DNA from 2 places in the Enterobacter sp. SM3 genome. Region 2 is predicted to be linked to the other one. Evidence: riboswitches for the same ligand, from Rfam matches in the RefSeq annotation. Region 2 holds a riboswitch; the other holds the start of a gene.
The links. A riboswitch is a leader RNA that binds a small molecule or an ion and turns the genes downstream of it on or off. The one in region 2 is predicted to bind cobalamin.
Positions count from the first base shown of each region.

Region 1: another riboswitch for cobalamin. It lies ahead of GVO84_RS07840 (cobyrinate a,c-diamide synthase); the one in region 2 lies ahead of btuB (TonB-dependent vitamin B12 receptor BtuB).

Region 1 is NZ_CP099971.1:1,688,994-1,698,455, forward strand. It holds gene GVO84_RS07805 (methylaspartate mutase subunit E) at 1-373, opposite strand, end outside; gene glmL (methylaspartate mutase accessory protein GlmL) at 392-1,780, opposite strand; gene glmS (methylaspartate mutase subunit S) at 1,780-2,229, opposite strand; gene cobA (uroporphyrinogen-III C-methyltransferase) at 2,748-3,518, shown strand; gene cobD (threonine-phosphate decarboxylase CobD) at 3,556-4,626, shown strand; gene GVO84_RS07830 (precorrin-2 dehydrogenase/sirohydrochlorin ferrochelatase family protein) at 4,631-5,278, shown strand; gene GVO84_RS07835 (L-threonine kinase) at 5,270-6,136, opposite strand; cobalamin riboswitch at 6,581-6,755, shown strand; gene GVO84_RS07840 (cobyrinate a,c-diamide synthase) at 6,853-8,232, shown strand; gene cbiB (adenosylcobinamide-phosphate synthase CbiB) at 8,229-9,188, shown strand; gene GVO84_RS07850 (cobalt-precorrin-8 methylmutase) at 9,201-9,462, shown strand, end outside.
Region 2 is NZ_CP099971.1:4,680,762-4,690,223, forward strand. It holds rRNA gene GVO84_RS22025 (16S ribosomal RNA) at 1-978, opposite strand, end outside; gene murI (glutamate racemase) at 1,360-2,211, opposite strand; gene btuB (TonB-dependent vitamin B12 receptor BtuB) at 2,156-4,009, opposite strand; cobalamin riboswitch at 4,076-4,250, opposite strand; gene trmA (tRNA (uridine(54)-C5)-methyltransferase TrmA) at 4,355-5,455, shown strand; gene GVO84_RS22045 (YijD family membrane protein) at 5,546-5,905, opposite strand; gene fabR (HTH-type transcriptional repressor FabR) at 5,915-6,553, opposite strand; gene sthA (Si-specific NAD(P)(+) transhydrogenase) at 6,750-8,150, shown strand; gene oxyR (DNA-binding transcriptional regulator OxyR) at 8,124-9,050, opposite strand; gene argH (argininosuccinate lyase) at 9,355-9,462, opposite strand, start outside.

The DNA of each region.
Region 1 (9,462 bases), 1.9 Mb from region 2:
GTAAGCCGTTAAGTTTGGAGGTGCCCGCTTCGATGGATTTTTGGATCCCTACCGCCGCCTCTTCATAGCGATTCAGGCGGGTATAGGCATCGATGGTGCTGGGCAGCAAATCACAATCTTCCTGCAGCGTTTTGAGCAGGGCGATATGTTCATCCATCAGCGCTACGCCTGCGCGCGGCTGGCTCAGGGTTTTACCTTCCTGGTCCGCCTTCAGCAGGGCGTGAGAAAAGCGTTTTTGTTCAGGAATGGTTTGCTGGTACTTCACGCCATCTTCGAAGTTCTCAACGTCCTTGCCGGTGTGCCAGGTCTGCAAGACCTGTTGCCGCTCAGTCATGAATTCGTCATGGGTTAGCTTTTTATTTCGAAGTTCCATTCGTTGCTGCCTTAGGTTTTATAGGGTTAAACAATGAATACTGGTGCGAGCCGCCGCCTGCGGATCCAGCCTGGCGACGTTCGCCAACAGAGGAAGCAGACCTTTTGCATCGCGGTAATAGTCAAACTGCCCGGGTAAAAGCACGCGCCTGCTGCTATCGTCCAGCTCGCGGTACTTCAGCCAGCGGTGAATATCGAACTGGCTGGCGCGGGAGAGCCATCCCCCGGAGCCCACCACCTTGCGCACGGTGGTCAGATCGCGCCCCATCTGCAAATCGACGTTGCCCACGCAGGTACAGACCTGTTTTTTGGTGCCGGCATGGCGCTCGCTGGCGTATCCCACGCACAGCCCGGCCAGCAGCGTGTCGAAATGCTTTTCTTCTTCGGTAACGGGGAGATAGTCCGGATGCGCGACCAGATGGCGCAGATAGCCATAAAACGCGTCCCTGCGCTGAGGCTGGTGGGCGAACACCGCGTTCACCAGTTCCTGCGTACTTTCGCCGACCACCACCGCCGAGACGCGCATGCCGAGGTCGCCCTCTACGGTGCGTTTCACAAACGGCTCAGGTACGCCGTGCAGAACGGTATCCGGGGAGAGCATATTGGCGCTGGCGGAGTAGACGTCGGTGGTGGCACCGCCCATGTCGATCAGCATGAATTCTTTCCACGCGCTGTCGACATCGCTGATCGCCTTCACCAGCTCGTAGACGGTCCACGGCGTGGGCATCGGCTCTTCACCGGTTTCCCCGACGATAACGTCCAGTCCTTTCCCCTTCACGATGCGGGAGAGAAAGACATCGCAGATGGCCTTGCGGGCGGCATAGGGATTCGGGTGATCGAGGTCAGGCAACACGTTGTCGACCACGATCAAATCTTTGTGACCAAGAATGGCCTGCACGTTGTCCTGAATATCGCGATTGCCCGCGTAGATAATGGCGCAATCCAGGTTTGACGCTGCCAGCGCGCGGGCATTGGCCAGTCCGTGGCTCTCTTCGCCGCCGTCCGTACCGCCCGTGAACAGCAGAATGTCCGGCGGGGAGTCCTCCAGCGCCTGGATATCGTGACGGTTCAGCTTGTAGGAGTAGTACTGGGCGATTTTGGCGCCCGCAGAATGGGCGGTGACTTTGGCTGATTCCAGGGTTATCGACGGCACCAGACCCATTGCGGCAACGGCGAGCCCGCCTTTTGCCGACGACGAGTATTTCAGCGTAACGTCCCCGCTGTTCAGCAACGGTCGCGCATCGGCAACGTTTAGCACCTGGTTCAGGCTGGTGAAGAAGCCCTCCGCCAGATGTTGGGTCGTCGTCGGGGTCAGAACGTGGTTGACCAGCGTTAGCGCATCACCCTCCGGCGTGAAGAGCGCGGCTTTGGTCCACGTCGAGCCAATGTCGACTGAGACGATTTGCATCAGAAGCCCTCTTCAAGACAGAGCTCTTCAACGCGCTGACGCTGCTGTATATCGTTCGCCATCAGCTGACAGACGTCTTCCAGGTCGTGGCTCGGGGCGAACACGCGGTTGAACCCCATCTCTTTGAATTTGGCTTCGACATCGGCGAAATCGTGCTTGCCTACGACCAGATTACCGCCAACATAAAGCAGAATGTCGCCGATACCGCGTTCGATACAGCGCTCGCGCAGCCCCAGGCAGTCGATGTCGCCATGGCCGTAGATGGATGAAACGACAATAGCATCAGCACCCGTTTCGATGGCCGCATCAATATATTCATCCTGGCTCACCATCACGCCAAGATTGATGACGTGAAAATCATGGGAAGTAAAAACGCGGTCCAGAACTTTATTGCCTACCGCATGGCAGTCAGCACCAATGACGCCAATAACAAGTGTTGATTTCTTCATGGGTAATCCTCTGTAGGGCTGATAGTGGAAATAAAAAGGGTATAAAAAACGGTTAATGTACATTGGGTCTGTTAATGGTGTTGGAGTGTGTTTTGAAGACGAAAAGGAAGCAATTGATCTATTTTCAAAAAATCCTTCCAAAAATGACGATGGTAATGGGGTGATATTAAAAAATGTTTTATATCAATTGGTTGTGAGTTCTTCATTTTAGGTTTGATATTTATCTATAAACGTCACTGACAAAACCATTGTAATATTTGTGATCGCGCGCCTGTTTTATTGTTGATAGTGGTTAATATGTTTTTTTAAGCATAATGACCAAAGCGATAATGTCGCAATGGCAGAGGAAAAGCGGTATTCACTGTTTTATTGATATTGGTCATAAACGCCATTCGTAAAATTAAGAAAGAGTGATAAATACATCAAATTTTTGACGCGTGGAGGGGATGTATAATTCAGCGCTAATTTTAATTATCCGCTTTCTTGCGTCTTAAAATATTTAATCTGAGGATATAACGATGAGTAAAGGGAAGGTTTGGCTTGTAGGGGCAGGGCCTGGCGATGCGTCTTTAATTACGGTAAAAGGTCTGCACTGTATCCGCCATGCGGAGGTGATTGTTCACGATCGCCTGGTTAACCCTGAACTTCTGGCCCAGGCTCCGGCAGGCTGTCTGATGGTTGATGTCGGTAAAACCCCAAGCCATCATCCGGTCCCTCAGGAACAAATCAATGCCCTGCTGGTCAAGCATGCCGGGGAAGGGCGGCAGGTGGTGCGTCTGAAAGGCGGAGACCCCTACGTTTTTGGCCGCGGGGGTGAAGAGGCAGAGCAGCTGGCGAAAGACGGCCTGACGTTCGAAATTGTGCCGGGGATCAGTTCCGCGATTGGCGGACTGGCCTATGCCGGTATCCCGGTCACGCACCGTCATTACGCCTCCAGCTTTCATATTGTGACCGGCCATATGTGCCAGGGAAACGACCCGCAAAACTGGCATGCCCTGGCGCAAATGAACGGAACGCTGATTGTTCTGATGGGAATGACCCGGCTGGCTGAAATCTGCCAGCAGCTTATCGAGGGAGGCATGTCCGCCGGGACGCCGGTGGCGGTGGTGATGTATGCCAGCCAGTCTCGTCAGCAGATCGCCAAAGGCACGCTGACCGATATCCACCTCGAGGTTGAACGTCAACAACTGCATGCTCCGGCGCTCATCGTCATCGGTGAGGTCGTCAACCTGCAGGAGATACTGGCGTTTACCGCATCACATCTCGCGCTGAATCAGGTTGTGGTCTGATGTTATCCTGACATTTTGAAATGGACGAGTGAAACGAATGAGTGAGCATGGTGGTAACGTTCTGGAAACGGGGCTGCAGTTGGGGATCGATCCCGAGCTGCTGTTGGACTTTAGCGCGAACATCAATCCGCTAGGGCTGCCCGAGCGCGTCAGGTCGCTCATTGTGTCCCATCTGGATATCATCATGCAGTACCCGGACGTTGAGTACCGCCATCTTCATCAGGCGCTGGCCAGCGCCTGCCGGTGTGACTATGACCAGACGATTGCCGGGAATGGCGAAACGGAGCTGATCTATGGCCTGGTGCGAACGCTTGCCCCTCGCCGGGCGATGCTGCTGGTGCCGGGCTTCGCTGAATATCGCCGGGCATTACAGCAGCAGGGTTGCGAGATAATCGACTATGCGCTGAGTGAGCAGAGCGGGTTCCAGGTGGATGCTTCCATACTGGACGCCGTTCGCGCGCGCAGGCCCGATTGCCTGTTCATCGCGACGCCAAACAACCCTACCGGACTCATGCCTGATGCCGATCTTCTCGACCGGTTGGCCTCGCTGTGCGAAGCGCTGCAGATTGCGCTGATTGTGGATGAAGCGTTCATCGATTTTCTGCCGCAGGGCTCCACGCTGGCACCGCGGCTGGCGAAGTCACGCTATCTTTACCTGCTGCGTTCCCTGACCAAGTTTTTTGCTATTCCCGGGCTGCGCCTTGGGTATCTGCTGAGCGGAAATACGCAAACTATTCGCCAGCTGAAACGCACCCGCGAGCCCTGGTCCGTGAATGCCTTCTCGGCGCTGGTGGGGCAACATTTGCTGTTGGATGAAGACTATATTGCGCGCAGCCACGCCTTTATCGCCCGGGAGCGTGATGTCCTGTGGCAGGCGATGACGCGCTTTTCCTCGCTGGCGGTCTGGAAGCCGCAGGCCAACTTTATTTTCTTCCGCTGCCTGCGTCAGGGTTTCGACCTGAAGGCGGCGCTGCTCGGCCATCACATCCTCATCCGCCACTGCGAAAACTATCCCGGGCTCGATCGCGACTACTACCGGATTGCCGTGCGTACCGAAGCGGAGAACCGCCGGTTTATTGACGCGCTGACTCACGTTTTACAAGGCTAAGGCGATGGACTATTTCCCAATTTTTTGCAACCTGAAGGGGAAACGCTGCCTGCTCGTCGGTGGCGGGCAGGTGGCGACGCATAAGGCAAAGGGGCTGCTGGCCGCCGGAGCGGTGCTGCGCCTGGTTGCGCCCACCCTGACGCCGGAACTCGCCAGCCTGCACGCGAGCGGTGACATCGAGTGGTTTCCGGAGACGTTTTCGCCGCGGTTTCTCCAGTCATGCTGGCTGGTCATTGCCGCGACCAGCGATCGGCAGGTGAACCGTCAGGTCGCAGGGGCCGCCAGCGCGGAGCGTATCTTTTGCAATGTCACTGACGACCCCTCTGCTGCCACCTTTATCTCACCGGCCGTTATCGACCGTTCGCCGGTCATTATTGCGCTGAGCTGCGGAGGCAACGCGCCGGTATACAGCACGATCCTCAAAGCGCATGTCGCAGACCATCTTCCTGCGGGCATGCGGGAAAGCGTGCGGCTGGCGGGGGCGCTTCGTGAAAGGATTAATGGCGCATGCGGTGACCGGGAGCGCAAGCGTGCATTTTGGGACGCGTTCTTCCGGCATGTGCCGCTGCAGCAGGCTCTAGCGCAGGAGCACGAGCAGGAGGTCAAGCAGCAGGTCGAGTGGCTCATTCAGCACAGGCTGCTGTCAGAGTAGCGTCACGCCGCCTTTTACCATCCGCAGCAGGTGTTGTTGAGGCCAGTGGCGGGTGAGCTGTTTTTTCGCCAGCAGCCATATCACATAGTCGACATCGTCTTTACTTCTGTCCAGCATCAGCCCCACCACGCTGCCGCTGTGCGCTACGTTCACCCCGTAAATACCGCACTCCTCTACCAGTGCGAGCAGTGCGTCAAAATCTGGTTTGGGCAACAGCCTCTGGCTGGCGATGGCGCTGAGGGTTGCCGCTTCGCCCAGTCGGTAAGGGTTTTGCGTGATACAGGACTCCTGGATTTTTTCCCACGCGCGTTTCAGCGCTGGCGCACCGGCCTGTAGCCCCGCCTGACGCGGAATGCGGTGGTAGTCTGCCGTGCGCAGCGTTTGCGGACTTTCGAGAACAAGCAGGTCGAGATCGGGCTGGGCGTCGCAGGCAATCTGCGTGGACGCGTCGTTATGATCGAAAAGGGTCAACTGGCGAAACACGGTACTGTCGGTGGGTTCGAGCGAAACGCAGAGCGCTGCCAGCGTGCTTTCGTCGAGCTGACGCCCCAGATGACGGGCGGTGGCGACGGCGGTGGCGGCAATATCTGCGGTGCTGCTGGCCATCCCTTTGGCAACCGGGATGGTCGAGTGCACGTCAATGCGGATATCCTGGCTTAGCTGTGCCGGGTAGTGCCAGTGCTGAAGTAACCGCTCGACCATCGCGCGCGACAGCGGGCGTTCATCCGCCACGGGTGAGCCGTGGCTCACCTCAACGGTGCTGTACCATTCGACAGGGCAGGAGACCAGCTTCTCACTGCCCAATATCCAGCCCTGGATAAGCTCACCGCACGACGCGGGGCATTGCGCAACAGCCACCTTTTCACCTTTCTGGTCAGAAATTTCTGGAGCATAGTGTCATGAGGATATTCCGCTTACCTTGATATACCGCAAATTATAGCCTCCATATTATTCTGCGATCCTGCTGAACGCGTAATGCATCAATTAAATCACACGAACATACGTTGAATAGCAATATTATGTTGTTGCCGGGCTTTAATATCCTGATGAATTTTGATCATGATAAAATGAAAAAATATCAAGTGGTGCAATAACTTGTCGTAGCGCAATAAATATTGAGATTTTAATCGTAATTATCTTTGCTTTTTATTTTTTGTGATAAAACGTTGAGTTATCGAGAAGGACGTCAATTATTCTGGCGCCACGTTTTACTCAGCATAGTTTTCATTTGCGGTTAAGTATTTGCCTAAGGTGAATTGAAACGCCGTAAATAGCATTGCTGTGTTGAGAACGTACTCTTTCTCATAATGTAAGCCGACAGGTTTGCCACATTTGTGGCAGGGAAGGGGGTGACAATCCCCCGCAGCCCCCGCTGCTGTGATGCTGACGACCCCGTAATGACCACTGATCGCGAGATTGGGAAGGACGGGCGAGGAGGACGCTAAGCCAGAAGACCTGCCTGTCGGGCACGTTCAACAACTTCGGTGGGAAGTGGGTTGTACTGATGCATACAGTCGAAAGACTGGGACAACGTGTATCTATACCTCCCTACCACCCTGGACAGGATCGGGGTCATGGCGGCAATGCAGCACGCGTTTGTTCTGGCAGGTACCGGAAGCGGTTGTGGTAAAACCACGGTGACGCTGGGCCTGTTGAGTCTGCTAAAACAGCGTGGGCTACGCGTCCAGCCGTACAAAGTGGGCCCTGACTATCTTGACACCGGCTGGCATACCAACATCAGCGGTACCGCCTCCCGCAACCTCGACAGCTTTATGCTTCCTGAACCGATACTCAACGCGCTGTTTTGCGAGCATATGCAGCAGGCGGATATCGCGGTTATTGAAGGCGTGATGGGGCTGTATGACGGCTACGGCACCGATCCGAACTATTGCAGCACCGCCGCGATGGCAAAACAGCTGGGCTGTCCGGTGATTCTGCTGGTGGACGGCAAGGCGGTTTCTACGTCGATTGCCGCGACCGTAATGGGCTTTCAGCGATTCGATCCCACCCTCAATATTGCCGGGGTGATTGTCAATCGCGTCAACAGCGAGTCGCATTATCAGCTGCTCAAAACGGCCATTGAGCACTACTGCGCGGTACCCGTCCTGGGCTATGTGCCGCACGTTGAGGGCGTCGGTTTGCCCGAGCGCCATCTGGGGTTGGTCACCGCGCGGGAGTCGGTCTCGGACCCGCAGACCTGGCAAAATTTTGCCGCCATTCTCGAACGTACGCTGGATATCGGGCAACTTCTCGCGCTCAGCCAGATGGCGTCGCTGCCGCAGGGCACCTGGCCCGCGCTTCCTGACGGGGACGCCGGACTCGGGTTAACGCTTGCGATGGCCGATGACGAGGCCTTCAACTTCTATTACCCGGATAACATCACGCTGCTCGAACGTACCGGGGTCCACATTATTCGCTTTAGCCCGCTGCGCGATAGCCGTTTACCTGACTGCCAGATGGTCTGGCTCGGGGGCGGTTACCCGGAGCTGCACGCAGCACGGATTGCGGAAAACACCGCGATGCTCGCCAGCCTGCGGGAGGCGCACCGGCGCGGCGTGGCGATCTACGCCGAGTGTGGTGGGCTGATGTACCTCGGCAGCACGCTGGAGGATAGCGAAGGGGTTACCCACCGGATGGCCAATATTATCCCCGGCCACAGCAGGATGGGTAAACGGTTGACCCGTTTTGGCTACTGTGAGGCGCAGGCGCGCCAGCCCACGCTGCTGGCCGATAGCGGGGAGGTGCTGCGTGGGCATGAATTTCACTATTCCGACTTCACCCCGCAAACCCCTGCGGTGCTGGCGTGCCGCAAAGTGCGCGATGGCGTGACGATGCAGGAATGGGCGGGTGGCTGGCAGGTTGGCAACACGTTCGCGAGTTACCTGCACCTCCACTTTGCCCAACGGCCCCTGATGCTCAGCCGCTGGCTTACCGCGGCGAGGGGAGCGTTATGACCCTGCTGGCATGGTGCGTCGCGTGGCTGCTCGATGTCATCATCGGCGACCCGCAACGCTGGCCGCATCCGGTGCGCTGGATAGGCAACCTGATCAATACGGCACAGCGGGGTATTCGCCGCTGCTGTCATAGCGACGCGGCGTTACGCGTTGGCGGCGGCGTCATGTGGCTGGCGGTAGTGGGGCTGACCTGGGGCATGGCCTGGGGCGTGCTGGCGCTCGGACGGTGGGTTCATCCCTGGCTGGGCTGGGCGATTGAGGTGTGGATGATGTTTACCGTGCTGGCCGGGCGCAGCCTGGCCAACGCCGCGCGGGACGTTGAACGCCCTCTGCGGGCGGGCGACCTTGATGAAAGCCGCGAAAAGCTCTCATGGATAGTGGGGCGCGATACCTCTCAGCTTCAGCCGGAACAGATCAACCGGGCGGTGGTGGAGACCGTCGCGGAGAACACGGTCGACGGCGTTATCGCTCCGCTGTTCTTCCTCCTGCTGGGCGGTGCGCCGCTGGCGATGGCCTATAAGGCGGTGAATACCCTCGACTCAATGGTGGGCTACAAGCACGAAAAATACCGCGCAATCGGCATGGTCAGCGCCCGTATGGATGACGTGGCGAACGCAATCCCCGCGCGCCTGAGCTGGCTCTTGCTGAGCGCTGCGGCGTGGCTATGCCGCGAGTATCCCTCCCGCGCGCTGCGCGTCGGCTGGCGCGACCGCTACAACCACAGTAGCCCCAACTGCGCGTGGGCTGAAGCGACGGTTGCCGGTGCGCTGGGCATCCGGCTTGGCGGACCCAACACCTATTTTGGCCAGCGCGTGGAAAAGCCGTGGATCGGCGACGCGCTGCGCCCGATTGCGGTAGACGACATTTCCCGAACCATTCGACTGATGTGGGTTTCCTCCACCCTGGCGCTGGCGCTGTTTATGGCAGCACGCTGGCTGATGGCTGGCGCGGCCTGAGGACAAAAGACAATGCAATACATCCAGCAACCCCAGGCGATTGAAGCCAAAAGTTTCGACATCATTGGCGAAATCATTCGCGAAACGCGGCCAGAGTACCGGTTCGCCAGCCCGCTGCATGAGGCGATCGTCAAGCGGGTGATCCATACCACCGCAGATTTCGACTGGCTGGATATTCTCTGGTTTTCAGATGACGCGCTGGAGCAGCTTTGCGCGGCGCTCCGTCGCCCGTCCGTTATCTATACCGATACCACGATGGCGCTCTCCGGGATCA
Region 2 (9,462 bases):
GTTCTTCGCGTTGCATCGAATTAAACCACATGCTCCACCGCTTGTGCGGGCCCCCGTCAATTCATTTGAGTTTTAACCTTGCGGCCGTACTCCCCAGGCGGTCGACTTAACGCGTTAGCTCCGGAAGCCACGCCTCAAGGGCACAACCTCCAAGTCGACATCGTTTACGGCGTGGACTACCAGGGTATCTAATCCTGTTTGCTCCCCACGCTTTCGCACCTGAGCGTCAGTCTTTGTCCAGGGGGCCGCCTTCGCCACCGGTATTCCTCCAGATCTCTACGCATTTCACCGCTACACCTGGAATTCTACCCCCCTCTACAAGACTCTAGCCTGCCAGTTTCGAATGCAGTTCCCAGGTTGAGCCCGGGGATTTCACATCCGACTTGACAGACCGCCTGCGTGCGCTTTACGCCCAGTAATTCCGATTAACGCTTGCACCCTCCGTATTACCGCGGCTGCTGGCACGGAGTTAGCCGGTGCTTCTTCTGCGGGTAACGTCAATCGACAAGGTTATTAACCTTATCGCCTTCCTCCCCGCTGAAAGTACTTTACAACCCGAAGGCCTTCTTCATACACGCGGCATGGCTGCATCAGGCTTGCGCCCATTGTGCAATATTCCCCACTGCTGCCTCCCGTAGGAGTCTGGACCGTGTCTCAGTTCCAGTGTGGCTGGTCATCCTCTCAGACCAGCTAGGGATCGTCGCCTAGGTGAGCCGTTACCCCACCTACTAGCTAATCCCATCTGGGCACATCTGATGGCAAGAGGCCCGAAGGTCCCCCTCTTTGGTCTTGCGACATTATGCGGTATTAGCTACCGTTTCCAGTAGTTATCCCCCTCCATCAGGCAGTTTCCCAGACATTACTCACCCGTCCGCCGCTCGTCACCCGGAGAGCAAGCTCCCTGTGCTACCGCTCGACTTGCATGTGTTAGGCCTGCCGCCAGCGTTCAATCTGAGCCATGATCAAACTCTTCAATTTAAGTTTGATGCTCGTGAATTAAACTTCGTAATGAATTACGTATGTTCACTCAGAGACTTGGTATTCATTTATTGTCCGAAGACATTAAGAATCCATGTCACTTTGAGTGCCCACACAGATTGTCTGATAAATTGTTAAAGAGCAGTGCAACGCGGCTTTCGCTCACCGTTGCGAGGTCCCGTATATTACGTTTTCCTCATTCAGAGTCAAGTGATTATTTTCGCTTTTCTCTGCTGGCGTTCATCTCTGAACGCCGCTAACCCGGCGGCCTGTAAGCCGTTGTTCCGTGTCAGTGGAGGCGCATTATAGGGAGTTCTCAGACGTTGACAACCCCTCTTTTAAAAAAAACTTTCAACCGTCTCTTTTTTGCTCAAAACCGTGCTACAGCGACAGTTTTTCGAGCGTTTCAAAGCCATAACGGCGTAAAACGGGTAAAAGTTGCTCAGTCTCTTTCGTGATGGCCATACAAAACGCGATATTCGCATCGGTAGATTTCGCATCGGGTGCTTCGTGCTCCAGCAGCCAGGCCGTACGACGGGCGATAGCCGCACCGGAATCCACCAGGCGCGTTCCTTCCGGTAACACCTCTAACAGCTCTTCCTGTAATAGCGGGAAGTGGGTGCAGCCCAGCACAACGGTATCCGGGGGTTCGGGCATCCGCAGCCACGGACGAAGAATACGACGGAGCTCGTCGAGTGATACCGCCTTTCCATGCAGCTTCGCTTCAGCCATCTCCACCAGCTCAGCCGAACCCAGCATCGCAATCTGGCATTCGTTGGCAAAACGGTCGATCAGCTCGCGGGTATAAGGACGCTTTACCGTACCTCGCGTTGCCAGCAAACCCACAATGCCGTTCGCCGTCAGACGCGCGGCAGGCTTTATTGCAGGAACGACGCCCACAACCGGGAACGGGAATTTTTCACGCAGGGCGGGAAGAGAAACGGTGCTCGCCGTATTACAGGCGATGACGGCCAGCGCAAGGGGATAGCGCTTTTGTACCGCAGTGACGATTTCAACCACGCGCTCAACAATAAAATCTTCGCTCTTTTCCCCATACGGGAAAGCGACGTTATCGAAGGCATAGATGTAATGGAGATCCGGCAGAAGATGCCGAATCTCATCATAGACCGAAAGCCCACCGACGCCGGAATCAAACACCAGCACGGTGGGACGCGGATTAGAAGGTGTAGCTGCCAGACAAGGTGTATTCCCGTCCTGCAGTTTGGTAGCCATAAACTGTCTCGTAATCTTTATCGAACAGGTTGGCTATTTTACCACGAACTGTGAGATGTGAGGTGACAGGATACGAAACTGCGACATCCCAGAGACTGACACCGCCCATTTTCACGCGTTCTGACGAATAGGTGTCTGGATCAATCGCGACATCATAGCGTGTGCCCAGATAACGGTAGGCAAGGTTCCAGTCGAGATCCCATACCTGCCAGTCAAGCTGGTACTTAACCTGCTGCTTAGAACGGCGGGCCAGTACTTCATTGGTTTTTGCATTACGCGGGTCGACATAATCATAGGAAATCTGATGTCCGACCGGGCCAGTATCGAACTGTGCCGTCGCTTCCACACCTTTAATACGTGCTTCGTCAACGTTGTAGTAACGATACGTATGCGGATCGCTGCTAATAAGATTATCGATATCATTGCGATAACCGGTGATACGCCAGTTGACCGGTCCCGTCAGGCCTTCAAAGCCCCCTTCCCACTGCTTACTCTCCTCCGGTTTAAGATCCGGATTGCCGTAAGAAGCGCTGTGGATCTGGCTCATGGTCGGTGCTTTAAAAGCGGTACCGTAGGAGGCAATCACGCGATAGCCATCCACAAACTCCCACGCGGCGCTGGTTTGCCATGTTCCATGGTTACCAAAGTTGGAGTTGTCGTCATTACGCGCCGCCGCCTCCAGCGTCACGCTGCTGAACTGCTGCATCGCCGAAACAAACACACCGGTATTGCGTTGCTCGTAGCCTTTATCCAGGTAGCCCGTTCCGGCCTGCGTCTTCTGCTTTTGCCAGTCCAGACCTGCACCAATGTTGCCGTGACCGACTTCCACAGTGTTGAGCCATTGGGTGGTGTACTGCTTCACATCATCCATGGTGGCGGAATCAGCGTAACGCCCTTTCTTCGGATCATAGTTCTGATCTTTACTGCGACCGTAACCCGCCACCAGCTGTGACTGGAAAATTCCCTGGTTGTAACGCAGACCGGTATCCCAGTTCTGGCTGTAGAGCTGGCGAGTATCAGGTCGTCCATCCACCATAAAGTTGGCGTCGTAGTGATCGTAACCGTCATACGCGGTGCGGTTGTCGTAACCAAAGCCACGGAAGAAGCCGCTCACGCTGTCGGTAATCTGCTGTTCCACGGAGCCGTACAGCGATTTACTCATAAAGCCATCGCGGTCAGGCTGGCGCGGCGCATCTTTTGCGGCGATGTCAAAACCACGGGTATAGGTGTAGTTACCCGCCATGGTGATTTTGGTTTTATCCAATACCTGCTGGAAAGCGCCGTCATAGGTCTGATAACCCTTAGAGCCGACACCCGCTGAGATCTCTGCACCCGGCTTGTCACGTCCGGTGATGATGTTAATCACGCCACCAATCGCGTCGGAGCCATACAGGGCCGAACGCGGGCCACGGATGTACTCAATACGCTGAATCAGCGAGGTCGGGATTTGGCTCAGATCGGGAACGTTGCTGATCCCGGCGTTATTCAAAGGAATACCGTCAATCAGCACCAGCACATGGCGAGATTCCGTTCCGCGAATAAAAGTTGAAGAGTTCGAGCCCATTCCACCGCTTTGCGCGATATCCACGCCAGGCAGACGCGACATGATTTCCACCACGCTCTTTGCCTGCCAGCGTTCAATATCTTCACGCGTTACGACGGACGTCGGCGCCAGAACAGTTTTTGCCGGTTGTTCAAAACGATTTGCCGTCACCACCAACGAGTCGGCGCTATCCTGCGCCCAGCCCGAAAATGCCGTGACGGACAACGCCGTCAACAGCGATACTTTTTTAATCATTGTTAAAGCATCCACAATATAAGAAGGATGCCGCAGGCCTCATCGATAGCACGCGATGATGAAACCAAATGCGACGTGATCCCGGCAGGTCTTCGGGCTAGGTGGCATATAAGGATGAAGACTTCCCATTTTCACAGTGTCTACAACGCTCATCCCGCCAGACTTTACCGCTGCGCGTCAGCTCCAGATTTACACTGGATTCCCTTTTCACTCTCAGGAGACCGGAAACAGAATGCTACAATTAGACACGTATAGATGTCCAGACAGCTATTGGCCATTAAATCTGGACATCCCCTGAACAATGCCTACAATCCCCGCGTAATTCTTTATCACTCAGGACGCATCATGACCCCAGAACACCTCCCGACAGAACAGTACGACGCGCAGCTGGCAGAGAAAGTCGTCCGCCTGCAAAGTATGATGACGCCTTTCAACGCGCCCGTTCCCGAGGTGTTCCGCTCTCCTGTCAGCCACTACCGCATGCGCGCCGAGTTCCGCATCTGGCACGACGGCGACGACCTGTACCACATCATTTTCGATCAGCAGACGAAGTCCCGTATCCGCGTGGACAGCTTTCCGGCGGCGAGCGAGCTCATTAACCAATTAATGACGCTGATAATGGACGGCGTGCGCAACAATCCGGTACTGCGTAACAAGCTGTTCCAGATTGACTACCTGACCACGCAAAGCAATCAGGCGATTGTCTCTCTGCTGTATCACAAAGCCTTGAACGATGAGTGGCGCGAGCAGGCGGAAGCGCTGCGCGATGGGCTACGTGCGCAGAACATCAACGTTCACCTGATTGGCCGGGCGACCAAAACCAAAATCATGCTGGATCAGGACTACATCGACGAGCGCCTGCCGGTGGCAGGTAAAGAGATGGTGTATCGTCAGGTCGAGAACAGCTTCACCCAGCCGAACGCTGCGATGAACGTGCAGATGCTGGAGTGGGCGCTGAAGGCGACGGAAGGGTCAACGGGCGATCTGCTTGAGCTCTACTGCGGTAACGGCAACTTCTCGCTGGCGCTGGCGCGTAACTTCGATCGCGTGCTGGCAACGGAAATCGCCAAGCCGTCGGTGGCCGCCGCGCAGTACAACATTGCCGCCAACCATATCGACAACGTGCAGATCGTTCGTATGGCCGCAGAAGAGTTCACGCAGGCCATGAACGGCGTACGCCAGTTTAACCGCCTGGAAGGAATCGATCTGAAGAGCTACCAGTGTGAGACGATTTTTGTCGACCCGCCGCGCAGTGGCCTGGACAGCGAAACCGAGAAGATGGTGCAGGCGTACCCGCGCATTTTGTACATCTCCTGTAACCCGGAGACGCTGTGCAAGAACCTCGAAACACTGAGCCAGACGCACAAGGTTGAACGTCTGGCGCTGTTCGATCAGTTCCCGTATACGCATCATATGGAGTGCGGCGTACTGCTCACGGCGAAGTAATGTGGGCCTTGTAGGGCAGGTAAGCGAAGCGCCACCTGCCAAAAAAGCCGGATGGCGCTTCGCTTATCCGGCCTACAATGACAAAACCCTTTACTCTGGTAACTGGCTCTTACGGCTACGCATGCGCGAGCCAATCCAGAACACCAGCGCCACAGACAGTACCGCAGGGAAGAAGTTAGAGCCGATATCCGGATATTCCGCGCGAACCACGGTGCTATACAGCAATACGCCCAGAATAAAGCAGGCAGCTGCCAGCCCCGGTAACCCCACCGGCATGGTGCGGTTCAGGTAACGTTGATGCAGGCAGTAAACCGTCAGCACCAGCGCAATAAGCGGGAAAATCGAAAACGGCACGATTGAGCTAAAAATAGCGGCAAACGTACCATTAATGGATAAGCCAGCGATCAATGCCAGCAACAGCGTCCCTTTATCCTGACCTGACTGTTTCATTACTCACCTTCACTCTTCGGTTTGATGTGCCAGTTTCTCTTGTTCACGGCGATACCAGTAGTACGCGCCTTTGGAGATCATCCTGAGCTGCAATACCAGTCGCTCTTCGAGCTGCTTGCGTTGTTCAATGCTGACATCCAGCGCTTCGGCACCCGCGCTGAAAACAATCGTCACCATCGCCTCAGCCTGTGCTTCAGTAAACGCACGCGGCATATGGTTTTCGAGTTCAAGATAGTCGGCAAGTTCCGCGATGAAGTGCTGAATTTCACGCGCGACGGCGGCACGAAACGCCGCCGATGTGCCCGAACGCTCGCGCAGAAGAAGACGAAACGCGTTGGGGTTATTGCCGATAAATTCCATAAAGGTTGATACGGAGGTGCGGATCACGCTGCCCCCTTTGGCGATACGCTGACGCGCCTGGCGCATCAACTGGCGCAGCATCAGGCCGCTCTCGTCGACCATGGTCAGGCCCAGTTCATCCACATCACGGAAGTGACGATAGAAGGACGTTGGCGCAATCCCGGCCTCGCGTGCGACTTCGCGCAGGCTCAAACTGGCAAAACTCCGCTCAGCACTCAGTTGACTGAATGCGGCTTCCACCAGCGAACGCCGGGTTTTCTCTTTTTGTTGTGCTCTTACGCCCATCACGATAGTTGAATCCTTCCAAAGGCCTGATGGCACTATACCAGAGAATAAAATTAATCTGTTTGCCTGGCTTTGTGAATGATTGTTTACGTGCGGTTTGTGCTCCACTGCCGGAAAAAAGCACAACGATAATTGGGTTACTCTGGCAATGATGTTATGATTCTGTTGCTTTTATGTATAAGAACAGGTAAGCCTTGCCATGCCACATTCCTACGATTACGACGCAATAGTTATTGGTTCCGGCCCCGGCGGCGAAGGTGCTGCTATGGGTCTGGTGAAACAGGGAGCCAGAGTAGCGGTCATCGAGCGCTACCATAATGTCGGCGGCGGTTGCACCCACTGGGGCACCATCCCTTCGAAAGCCCTCCGCCACGCCGTTAGCCGCATTATCGAATTTAACCAGAACCCTCTCTACAGCGACCACTCCCGACTTCTTCGTTCATCTTTTGCTGACATCCTGAATCACGCGGATACCGTTATTAACCAGCAGACACGCATGCGTCAGGGGTTTTATGAGCGTAACCACTGTGAAATTTTACAGGGCAACGCGCATTTTGTGGATGAACACACCCTGGCACTCGAATGCCACGACGGTTCGGTCGAAACCATCACGGCTGAAAAATTTGTGATTGCCTGCGGTTCACGCCCGTACCATCCCGCCGACGTGGACTTCTCGCACCCGCGCGTCTACGACAGCGACTCGATTCTGAGCCTGCACCATGAACCCCGCCACGTCATTATCTATGGCGCAGGGGTCATTGGCTGCGAATATGCGTCGATCTTCCGCGGAATGGACGTCAAAGTTGACCTGATCAACACCCGCGACCGCCTGCTGGCGTTCCTCGATCAGGAGATGTCAGATTCGCTCTCCTACCACTTCTGGAACAGCGGCGTGGTCATTCGCCACAACGAAGAGTACGAGAAAATCGAAGGCTGTGACGACGGGGTGATCATGCACCTGAAGTCCGGTAAAAAGCTGAAAGCCGACTGCCTGCTGTACGCCAACGGCCGTACCGGCAACACCGACTCACTGCAGCTGGAAAATATCGGGCTTGAAACCGACAGCCGCGGTCAGCTGAAGGTCAACAGCATGTATCAGACCGCCCTGCCGCACGTTTACGCGGTCGGCGACGTGATTGGTTACCCAAGCCTGGCATCAGCCGCTTACGACCAGGGACGTATTGCCGCACAGGCGCTGGTAAAAGGCGAAGCGACGGCGCATCTGATCGAAGATATTCCGACGGGCATCTATACCATCCCGGAAATCAGTTCAGTCGGCAAAACCGAGCAGCAGCTGACGTCAATGAAGGTGCCTTACGAGGTGGGTCGCGCGCAGTTTAAACATCTGGCGCGGGCGCAAATCGTGGGGATGAGCGTGGGGACGCTGAAGATCCTGTTCCACCGCGAGACGAAAGAGATCCTCGGCATTCACTGCTTTGGTGAACGCGCCGCGGAAATCATTCATATCGGCCAGGCGATAATGGAGCAGAAAGGTGGTGGTAACACCATTGAGTACTTCGTTAACACCACCTTTAACTACCCGACCATGGCGGAAGCCTATCGGGTCGCGGCACTAAACGGCCTGAACCGCCTGTTTTAACGCGCTGTCGAAATGGCCATCCATAGAACCACGGATGGCCTCTGCCAGCTGCTCATAGCGGCTGCGCAGCGGTGAACCCGGACGATACACCAGGCCGATAGTGCGACGCGGCTCCGGCTTGATGCACGGCAGATAGACCACGCCATCACGCTTACGCTCGCGCGGTACGGCCAGCGCAGGCAGCAGCGTGATGCCGCTTCCCGCCGCAACCATATTACGCAGCGTTTCCAGGCTGGTTGCGCGGAAATGGGTATCCTCATCCGCACCCGCTTCGAAGCAGAAGCCCATCGCCTGATCGCGCAGGCAGTGGCCGTCTTCCAGCATCAGCAGCTTTTCACCGGCCAGATCGGCCATCGGCACGCGATCGCGGTTCGCCCACGGGTGATCTTCATAGATCGCCAGCATCATAGGCTCGTCGAACAGCGGCACTTCAATAAACGCTTCGCTCTCTTTCACCAGCGCCAGAATGGCGCAGTCGAGCTTGCCGCTATCTAACTGCGCCAGCAGCTGATGGGTTTGCGCTTCATGCAGGTACATTTCGAGTTTCGGGAACGTCTGGTGCAGCATCGGAATGATGTGCGGCAACAGGTACGGGCCAACGGTTGGGATCAGGCCAATATGCAGCGGGCCGGACATCGCTTCCCCCTGCTGGCTTGCCATTTCCTTGAGCACTTTGACCTCGCGCAGCACGGTACGCGCCTGATCCACCAGCAGAAGACCTGCCTGTGTGAACAGAACCTTACGACTGGTGCGCTCCAGCAGCATCACGCCCAGCTCGTCTTCCAGCTTGCGGATCTGACCGCTCAGCGTGGGCTGGCTGACGTGGCAGGAATCTGCCGCGCGGCGAAAGTGACGATGCTCGGCTAACGCTACCAGGTATTCAAGATCACGAATATTCATTATTCATCCTCCGTCGCCACGATAGTTCATGGCGATAGATAGCATAGCAACGAACGATTATCCCTATCAAGCATTCTGTTGAATAATACACCACATAGACGAGGCGGCACGTGTTTGACCCTTGACGTCCCTGCACCGTCAGCGAGTTTCTCTCAAAACTCGAACAACTAAAGCCAACGTGAACTTTTGCGGACCCCGTGGTCCGCATTTTTTTTGCGTAAAAAAGCCCAGCGCTAAGCCAGGCTCCGTTTTGCTCCCTCTCCCCGTGGGAGAGGGCCGGGGTGAGGGCACCAGCCCGCACAAATCAAACCAACCGGTTTTTCGCATCCGCAATCGCCTGCGCCACCTGCTTCGGCGACACGCCGCCTTTTGCAGCACGCTTATCCAGGCAAGACTGCAGCGCCAGAATCGG